Regions from separate parts of the Microbacterium sp. BDGP8 genome, predicted to be linked through region 2. Evidence: predicted binding sites of a transcription regulator. Region 2 holds the regulator's gene; each other region holds the start of a gene.
What was found. Region 2 encodes LexA, which represses DNA repair genes until DNA is damaged. Its sites were predicted from a motif close to TCGAACANNTGTTCGA; they were not measured.

Region 1 (2,199 bases), 1.5 Mb from region 2:
GTAGGCGGCTCATCGCCGCGGTGGGCCGGTAGGTGTCGACTTCGACCGGGGTGCGGGTGATCGGGTCGATGAAGAGCCGGTTCCAGATTTTGGCGCGGCCGGCGAGCTTGCGGGCGGTGTCGGCGTCGATGAGCGCGGCGCCCACGAGCTCGGCGGGGGCGTCGTCGACGCCGGTCACCGTCTCGGATGTCAGCGTCACCTGGACCTGCGCCCGGATCGCACCCAGCGGCCCGGCGGCGTCGCTGCCGTACGTCGGGTCGACGACGGGGGCGCCGCCCAGCAGCAGGTCGCCGAGGATGTCGGCGCGCAGCTGATCCATCGTGCGGACATCAGGCGCGCCACCATCGGCCGGCGCCGCAGCATCCGCCGCCGCAGAACCCTCACCCGCCGCGGAGCCCTCACCCGCGGCAGCATCCCCAGCCGGACCATCCGCAGGCGCCTCCCCGGCGGCGGCACGAGCGTCTTTGACGGACTGCGCCATGGCGGTGAGGCGGTCGTGGATGCCCGCGGCGATCACGGTCGGCAGGGTGGCGCCGAGTTCGGACATGCCGTCGGTGCCGTGCGTCACCCAAACGCCTCGCTTTGCCGCGGCGGTGCGGTGTCGCTCGGCGAAGGACTCGGACCCCATGCGGGCGGCGAGGTTGCGGAGCGGCTCTCGCACGCGCGAGGCGATATCGCGCTCGCAGATCGAGATCGCCTCGCGCGCATAGTCGTCGCGGATGTCGTCGGCGAGGCCGCATCCCATCCGGACGACGACGTCGACGTGGTCGCGCGTGATGCGCTGCTGCTCCCACGCCTCGAACACAGCGGGGTAGTCGTCGACGATGGTCAGCGCGTGGTCGATCTCGCTCTGCGCGCGGCGGTCGTGCGACCGACGCACCCCGGCGATCTCGGCGGCGATCGAGCGCATCTCCATGTCGGAGCCCATGCCGCGCGGCCGCTCGCCCGAGCGCGCAGCGACGCGCAGAGCGCTGCGCCCCGCCTCGGCGAGCGCACGGGTCATCGCGATGTTCGCCGCGTGGAGCAGATCGTCTGCGTGAGAGACCCGATCGACGATGCCGGCGTACGGCGAGCTCGACGAGCCGGCATCCGGTTCGTGTGCGCTGTCGCCGTTCGTTGACATGTTCCCATTATTGCCAGGGGGTCAGACATTCGCCTCGAATATCCGTACATCTGGGGAGAACAATTTTGCGGCTCGGTTGGGGAGGAATGGGCGGCCCCGGCGCAGCCCGTTTCTCTACAGCGAGCTCCTGGATTTGTCGTCTCTCCATGACGAATCGAGGGATAGATCGAGAGACGGGCTGGTTGGCAGTGCCGACTCACGTGGTGGTTGCGGTGGAAATCGCGAGTGCCACGGCGGGGACGATCAGCACGAGGCTTGCAACGGCCCACGAGATCACCTCCGCGGCTCGCGCCCACCCTTCGCCGCGCTCTTCCGGCGGTGAGACCGTGGCGATCTGTTCGCGCGCTGCGGCGGCGAGTATCAGCCCGAGGGGGAACATGACGCTGACGAACGGACTGATGACAGCGAGCCGGTTCAACGGCAGCGTCGCAGGGCGCCTGCTCTCGTCCCGCAGGACACCGTCGTCGAGCCGGTTCGCCTTGCTTTCTGCGAGCTTGATTGCGATCGCTCGGAGAAGCCGGCTCTCGGCGGGACCATCGTCGGAGCGCGGCCGCCGTCGCCGGCCGGTGAGATAGAACGCCATGCCGGCGTTGCTGCAGGTGACGACGGCGAATCGAAGAAGAGCGTCGGCCGCAGCGCGGACCGGGTTCGTCCCGTCGGCCGATTCGATACTCGCGATGACGATCGTCCCCGAGACGCCGACCACGGCGAGGATGAACGGCAAGAACGCGGGTGTGAGCGGTGACCACCGGCGGCGAGCGGCCGCGACGAACGTGTCGTACACGGCAGCCGTGACGAAGACGGCGAAAGCCGTCAATGCGGCGGCGCGCGCCACGACCACCTCAATGTCGGCAGGTGTGACCGCGTTGAGCACGAGGAGCTGAGCAACCACAAGACCGACGATGCGCGCAATGTCGCCGATCACCCCACGCACGGATGACGGCCCCGCGCGGAGCTTGAGCGCGGAAAGGGCTGCGCGCTGTTCTTCCGCGGCAATCTTCCCGCGCGTGCGACGCACAGCTGGGTCGGTCGGTGGGAGGGGGACTGCCGCAGCGGCGTCTGCCGCGAATAGCGCT
Region 2 (2,199 bases):
CATGACGGTCACCGTCGTGAACGACCCCTCGGGCGCGCCCGCCTCGTTGGACGCGAGTGCTCCCCCGCCGGAGAGCACGGCAGCGGTGACGGCGACGACGGCGGGAAGCGCGGCGATCGCTGCGATGACGCGGCGTCCACGGCGCGTCAGGCGCAGACGGGTGCGGGGGGCCGGTGCGAAGCGGGCATCGATCGTGGTCATGACATCTCCTCGGGAGCGGTAGGAAGATTCGCTCCCGCCTCTCGGCCGGGAGAGACGGGTGCGAACTTCGGTTCCGAACGTATCTTCGATATTGTGTGGTGTCAACCACCCACCGAAATCGGAGACCGATCGAAGAGACACGCGGAGCGTTCCGTGATGTCGCTGTCGGATCGGGCTACCTTTTCGACAGCGAGAGCCCACCATGAACCTCCGACATCGGGTCGGGGACGGGGCGCGACGACAGGAGACCGGCGGTATGAGCGAGAAGCCGCAGACGCGACGACGCAAGAATCTGAGCGATAAGCAGCTCGCGATCCTCGAGGTGATCCAGCACGCGATCGCCCGCAACGGCTACCCGCCGAGCATGCGCGAGATCGGCGACGCCGTCGGCCTCAAGTCGCTGTCGAGCGTCACCCACCAGCTGAACCAGCTCGAGCTGAGCGGATACCTCCGCCGCGACCCCGGCAAGACCCGCGCGATGGAGGTCCTCATCGACCTCCCCGGCACGGCCGGCGAGAACCCCGCCGACGCCGCGCCCGCCCTCGGCGACGCCGCCCTCGTGCCGCTCGTGGGCCGCATCGCGGCGGGCGTCCCGATCACCGCCGACCAGCAGGTCGAGGAGATCTTCCCCCTGCCGCGTCAGCTCGTCGGCAAGGGCGAGCTGTTCATGCTCAAGGTCGTCGGCGACTCCATGATCGACGCCGCCATCTGCGACGGCGACTGGGTCGTCGTGCGGGCACAGGCGACCGCCGACAACGGCGAGATCGTCGCGGCCATGCTCGACGGCGAGGCCACCGTCAAGACGCTCCGTCAGCGCGACGGCCACACCTGGCTCCTCCCCCGCAACTCGGCGTTCGAGCCGATCCTCGGCGATGACGCCACCATCCTCGGCAAGGTCGTCGCCGTCCTCCGCACGGTCTGACCTCGCCGCACCGACGGAACTGCGGGAGGGGATGCCGCGACTCGGCGGCATCCCCTCCCGTCGTCCGGCACGACCCGGATCCGCTCGCGTAGCGTGACGGTATGTCGCAGCAGCAACTCCCGTACGGTTCTTGGCCCTCCCCCCTGACCGCCTCGTGGGCCAGCGCGTCCTCGTTGCGCCTCGACGGCGCGCGCTTTGTCGGGGATGAGATCTGGTGGGGCGAATCCCTTCCCGATGAGGCCGGTCGCGTCGCCGTCATGCGCCGCCGCCGCGACGATTCTGTGGAGGTCGTCCTCCCCGCGCCCGGGAACGCGCGATCGCGTGTGCACGAGTATGGCGGCGGCGCCTGGACGGCGTCCGACGACGGCGAGCTGTTCTTCGTCGACAAGTCGGACCAGCGCATTCGACGCCTCCGCCCGGGCGGCGAGCCCGAGGCGCTCACCCCAGAGGAGAGCGGCACCCACTACGGCGGTCTCCGCTGGCAGCACGGCGCGCTTCTCGCGGTGCGCGAGCGCGAGCGCCCGGGGCGCACTCCCGAACGACACATCGTGCGGATCGACGGCGCGAGCAGCGATGAGAACGCCGCGAGCGGCGACGAAGCGGGAGTGACGGAGCTCGCCGGGGGCAGCGACTTTGTGGCTCAGCCGGCACTGTCACCCGACGGATCACAGCTCGCGTGGGTGGCGTGGGATCACCCGGACATGCCCTGGGACCGCACCCGCATCCGTGTCATCGAGCTCGACGCCCCGGATCGTGTCCGCGAGGTGGCCGGCGGCAGCACGGCCGCGCTGCAGCCGGAATGGACATCCGACGGCCAGCTGTTGCTGCTCGACGAGCCGACGGGGCGCTGGAACCTCCATCGCGTCGACCCCGCGACCGGCGCGGCACCCGTCGCGGTCTCCCCCGCCGACGCCGACACGGGTGGTGGCCTGTGGGTCCTCGGCACCCGGTGGTACGCGCCGCTCGACGACGGCCGCGTCGTGGCCGTCCGCACGCACGGCTCGGACCAGCTCGTGATCATCGACCGCGACGGCGGCGCGATCCCTCTCCCCTTCCCCGCCACCGCTCGACTGCAG
Region 3 (2,199 bases), 560 kb from region 2:
CACCAGCCCGGTCGATCCCATACGTCGGGTCAACGACCGGCGCCCCGCCGAGCACCAGGTCGCCCAGGATGTCGGCGCGCAGCTGATCCATCGTCCTGGTGTCGGCGGGCTCCCCCGACCCAGCGGCATCCGCCCCATCGCTCTCCGCCCCGTTACTCTCCGCCCGCGCGTCCTTCACCGACTGCCCCATCTGCGTGAGCCGGTCGAGCATCCCCGCGGCGATGACCGTCGGGAGGTTCGCGACGAGGTTCGACATCCCATCCGACCCGTGGAACACCCGCACGCACCGCTCCGCCGCGGCAGCCTTGTGTCGGTCGGCGAACGTCTGCGTATGCAACCGGGCCGCCAACGCATCCAGCGCACCCCGCACCCGCGACGGCACATCCCGCTCGCACACCGTGATCGCGGCTGCCTCGTACGCCGACCGCACCTCGTCAGGAACCCTCGCGCCGACCCGCACGACCACATCGACGTGTCCGCGTTCGATCCGCCGCTGCACCCACGCCTGGAACACGGCCGGGTAGTCGTCGATGACGGTCATCGCGTGGTCGATCTCGCCCTGCAGGCGCCGATCGGTGAGCCGCGCCATCCCGGCCGCCTCGGCTGCGACCGACCGCAGCTCCATGTCCGACGCCATCCCACGAACCCCGTCGCGCCGCGCGTCGTGCAGTGCAGCGTGGCCCAGGTCCGCCAGCGCCCGGGTGCGGGCGATATCGGCGGCGTGAGAGAGGTCGAGCGCCTCGGCGTAACGCGAGAAAACAAGCGCTTGCGACGGCGTGGGTGCCTCGCGTCCCACCTCGCCACCCGCGCCATTCGCTGTCATGTTCCCATGATGGCAGTGGAGTACGACATCGAAGTCGAACAGAGGTGCGAATGTGGGCAACTCGCTAAGAAGACCGGCGGGGGAGGAGCGGCGCCGATCGCTCCGCCGCCGTCACCCGGCCGGCGCCGGGTCAGCGGACGAAGCGGACCTCGGTCAGCGTCTCGCCGAGGAACGGCTCGGTGTGGGTCTGCCCGTCGAGCGTGAAGCCATTTCGCTCGTAGAAGCGGTGCGCGCGGGGGTTGTCCTCCGCGACCCACAGGTAGACGCCCTCGTCCTTCTCGACGGCCGCGTCGAAGAGCCGCTGACCGATGCCGGTGCCGTGCCAGGCGTCGAGCAGGTAGATGAAGTACAGCTCGCGCATCCGGGGGGCGTCGCGATCGCGCGCCGGGCCCGACCCGACGAAGCCGACGATCTCGCCGCGGACGAGCGCGGCGTACATCCGGAAGTCCTCGCCCTGCGCGGCCCAGTGGGTCCACAGCTCGGCGAGTCGTCGCGGCGAGACGCTCTGTAGAGCGGCGGTGCTGATGAGGTGGTCGTAGGTCTCGTGCCAGCAGGTGGCGTGCACCCGCCCGAGGGCTTCGGCGTCGACATCCCGCACCGGACGGACGACGATGTCGGTCTGCAGTTCGGCTTCCATGGCCAGACTCTACGCGCGGCCGGCGACGGCGTGAAATCGGGGAGTCGGGGTTGCGCCGCCTGCCGTCATGCGCCGACACCGTCCACCACGGCGACCTCGACCGAGACCAGGCCGACCTCGCCCGGGCTCCAGCCCGCCGCGACCAGTCGAGCCCGCAGCGCTCGTTCGATGACCCTCTGCTCGCTGGGGCTGTGCAGCCGTGCACCGGCCCCCGCGGGTTCGACGACGGCGCCGGGATCGATAGTCCGCGCCGCGGCGATCAGGTCCTCCCGCATCCGATCGGCGCGCGCGGCCCCGAGGGCGGTTCGGACGATCTCGTACGAACCCAGCGTGACCGTCCACGCCGGCCCCCGGTCGTCGCCCGAGGCCCCGCGCGAGCGCTGCGCGGCCAGCGCGGCGCTGCGGTCCGACAGGATCATCAGGAGGGCAGCGCCGCTCAGGAGGACGAGCACGGCCCCCGCGATGGTCGTCGGCACGACCGAGAACCCGAGGCGGTAGAGCGCTGAATCCCATCCGAGCGTGAGCCCCACGCCGGCGCGGCACACGGAGAAGAGCGCGTAGACCGCCATGGTCGCTGCGAGGAGCCACGACCCGCGTCGCGCCGCGATGGCCGGGTGCCTCGCGGCGACGCTGGTCAACCCGCAGATGACCGCCATGATCAGGACCTTCACCGCGAGCGAGACGGGCAGCCCGATCGCCGCGGACACGACGCCGACGACAGCAGCGAGCGAGACGGCGA
Region 4 (2,199 bases), 1.2 Mb from region 2:
GGCGAACAGCACGGGCTGCTCCGGCGCGTTGGCGGGGTCGGGGTCCACCGTGCCCGAGGCGCGCATCCCGCCGGCGATCGCGAGCAGCGCGCGCAGGTCGTTGCCGGGAACGCGCTCGGTGAGCCGCACGTAGTTCTGCGTGACCGGATCGGTCACCTCGGTACCGTTCTCGACGAGCGCTCGCACCTGATCGATGTCGAGGCGGGCGAGCGGGATGCCGTCGGGCACGCCGCCCAGCACGCCGCGGGTGATGCGCGCGGAGAAGTCCTGCAGCACCTCCCAGCCCACGCGCGCTCCCAGGGAGTACCCGACGTACATCGCCGTGTCGACGAGGTAGGTGTCGAGCACCGCCTCGACGTCGGAGGCGAGCTGGTGCAGGTCGTAGTCGGCGGCACGATGCGGCTTGTCGCTTGCACCGTGTCCTCGCTGATCGAGGCCGAGGACGCGGAAGCCGGCGCGCTGCAAGTCGCGCACCCAACCGGTCGAGACCCAGTTGTCCTTCGTGTTCGACGCGAAGCCGTGCACGACGACCACCGTCGGAAGGTCGTCCTCTCCCCACGAGTAGGTGGCGATGCGGTGGCCGTCCTCGCCCACGAGGACGAATCGCGGTTCGGGCAGCTCGGTCAGACCGGAGGACGCGGGGATGCTCACGGTTCCATTCTCCTGCTCAGCGGAGGCCTGCTCGGCGGAGGCGGTCACTTCTTCGCGGGGTCGTGGCCCCAGTTCATGAGCGAGTAGCGCCAGGCGGTCTCGGTGATGTCGCCCGAGGGGCGCTGTGCGAGGTGTCGGTTGACGTAGCCGACGACTTTGCGCATGTGCTTCAGGTCAGATTCGGTGAGGTCGTCCTTTTTGGTGCGCAGGAGGTCGACGATGCGCCGGCCCGACTGGTGGCCCGTCGATTCACCGCCGCCGTCCTTCTGACCGACCTCCTTCGACTCGTCGGTGTCGAGCCATTTCTCGAGCTCGGCGGGGCTCATGTTCACGGCGTCGCGGAAGTCGTGCCGCGTCTGGTCGTCGTCGTCGCTCATGGTGCGATGGTGCCCGCGGCGTCTGCCCGGCCGCATCCTCTTGACAGCACGATGAGTCAGCGCGTTTATGCCGCCTTTTCGTGGTTTTTGTCGTCGGCAGGTTGGGCGTTTCCTGCACAGTCCGCGTCCTCAGCGACTTATCCACAATCGAACAAATGTTCATCGAGGATGTCGGAAGGTGCTGACATCATGGGAACATGACATCGAACGGCGGTCGGGGGCTCGCGGGTGATGGCACCGCAGTTGCGTCGCCGCACGCCGAGGCGTTCTCCGTGTTCGCGGAAGCGCTCGACCAGTTCCATGCGGCTGATGTTTCGCGGGTTCGTGCGTTGGCGGAGCTGGGCCGGTCGGCGTTGCGTGAGGCGCACCGTGACGGAGTTCGTGGGATGGCGTCGGACATGGAGCTGCGGTCGGTCGCGGCCGAGGCCGCCGGGATGGCGCGACTCACCGACCGCAGGTTGCAGGGTGAGATCGACCACGCGATGACGGTCATCGACGACTACCCGGCCGTGTTCGAGGCGTGGGCCCAGCGGCGGATCGAACGCGGACACGTCGATGTCGTCGTGCGCGTCGGCGCGAGGCTTCCGGATGAGGTGCGGGATTCGTTCGCGGAAGCGGCGATCGCGGTTTGTGAGCGGGATGTGCCGTCGCGGGTACGGGGTGCGTTGGAGGCTTTGGCGGCCCGGCTGCACCCGCAGAACTTCACCGAGCGACACAAGACCGCGGTCGCGGAACGGTGCGTGCGGGTGTTCCACGGAACAGACGGGATGTCGAACCTCGTCGCCAACCTTCCGACCGTCATCGCCGCGGGGATGCTCGACCGGCTCACGCAGATGGGACAGTCGGTGAAGGACGCGCGGGTTGAGGGCGCCGGGGCGGAGGGCGCCGGGGCGGGCGGGGCGGATGCCGCGGAGAGCTCGGCGGCGGATGCCGCGGGGGCCGGCGAGCCTGCCGATACGCGGACCATGGATCAGCTGCGGGCCGACATCCTGGGCGACCTCGTGCTCGGCGGGGCGCCGGTGGTCGACCCGACCTACGGGGCCGACCGAGCTGGTGGGCTCGGCGCGATCCGAGCACGTGTGCAGGTCGCCGTCACCGCGGAGACGTTGATAGGCAAGGACGAGAACCCCGCCGAAGCCGTCGGGGGTGCGCTGATCGATGCTGATACGGC

Region 1: a site for LexA is predicted at 1,158-1,173, ahead of P6897_RS13875 (HNH endonuclease signature motif containing protein). Genes of this name have one in related genera too.
Region 3: a site for LexA is predicted at 858-873, ahead of P6897_RS02495 (HNH endonuclease signature motif containing protein). Genes of this name have one in related genera too.
Region 4: a site for LexA is predicted at 1,176-1,191, ahead of P6897_RS15515 (HNH endonuclease signature motif containing protein). Genes of this name have one in related genera too.

The regions. Positions count from the first base shown of each region.
Region 1 covers NZ_CP120712.1:2,893,264-2,895,462, reverse strand. The annotation lists gene P6897_RS13875 (HNH endonuclease signature motif containing protein) at 1-1,123, opposite strand, end outside; gene P6897_RS13870 (hypothetical protein) at 1,320-2,199, opposite strand, start outside.
Region 2 covers NZ_CP120712.1:1,084,522-1,086,720, reverse strand. The annotation lists gene P6897_RS05120 (LysM peptidoglycan-binding domain-containing protein) at 1-201, opposite strand, end outside; gene lexA (transcriptional repressor LexA) at 458-1,123, shown strand; gene P6897_RS05110 (prolyl oligopeptidase family serine peptidase) at 1,225-2,199, shown strand, end outside.
Region 3 covers NZ_CP120712.1:522,651-524,849, forward strand. The annotation lists gene P6897_RS02495 (HNH endonuclease signature motif containing protein) at 1-823, opposite strand, end outside; gene P6897_RS02500 (GNAT family N-acetyltransferase) at 954-1,460, opposite strand; gene P6897_RS02505 (hypothetical protein) at 1,526-2,199, opposite strand, start outside.
Region 4 covers NZ_CP120712.1:3,208,800-3,210,998, forward strand. The annotation lists gene P6897_RS15505 (alpha/beta fold hydrolase) at 1-651, opposite strand, end outside; gene P6897_RS15510 (DUF3140 domain-containing protein) at 696-1,028, opposite strand; gene P6897_RS15515 (HNH endonuclease signature motif containing protein) at 1,226-2,199, shown strand, end outside.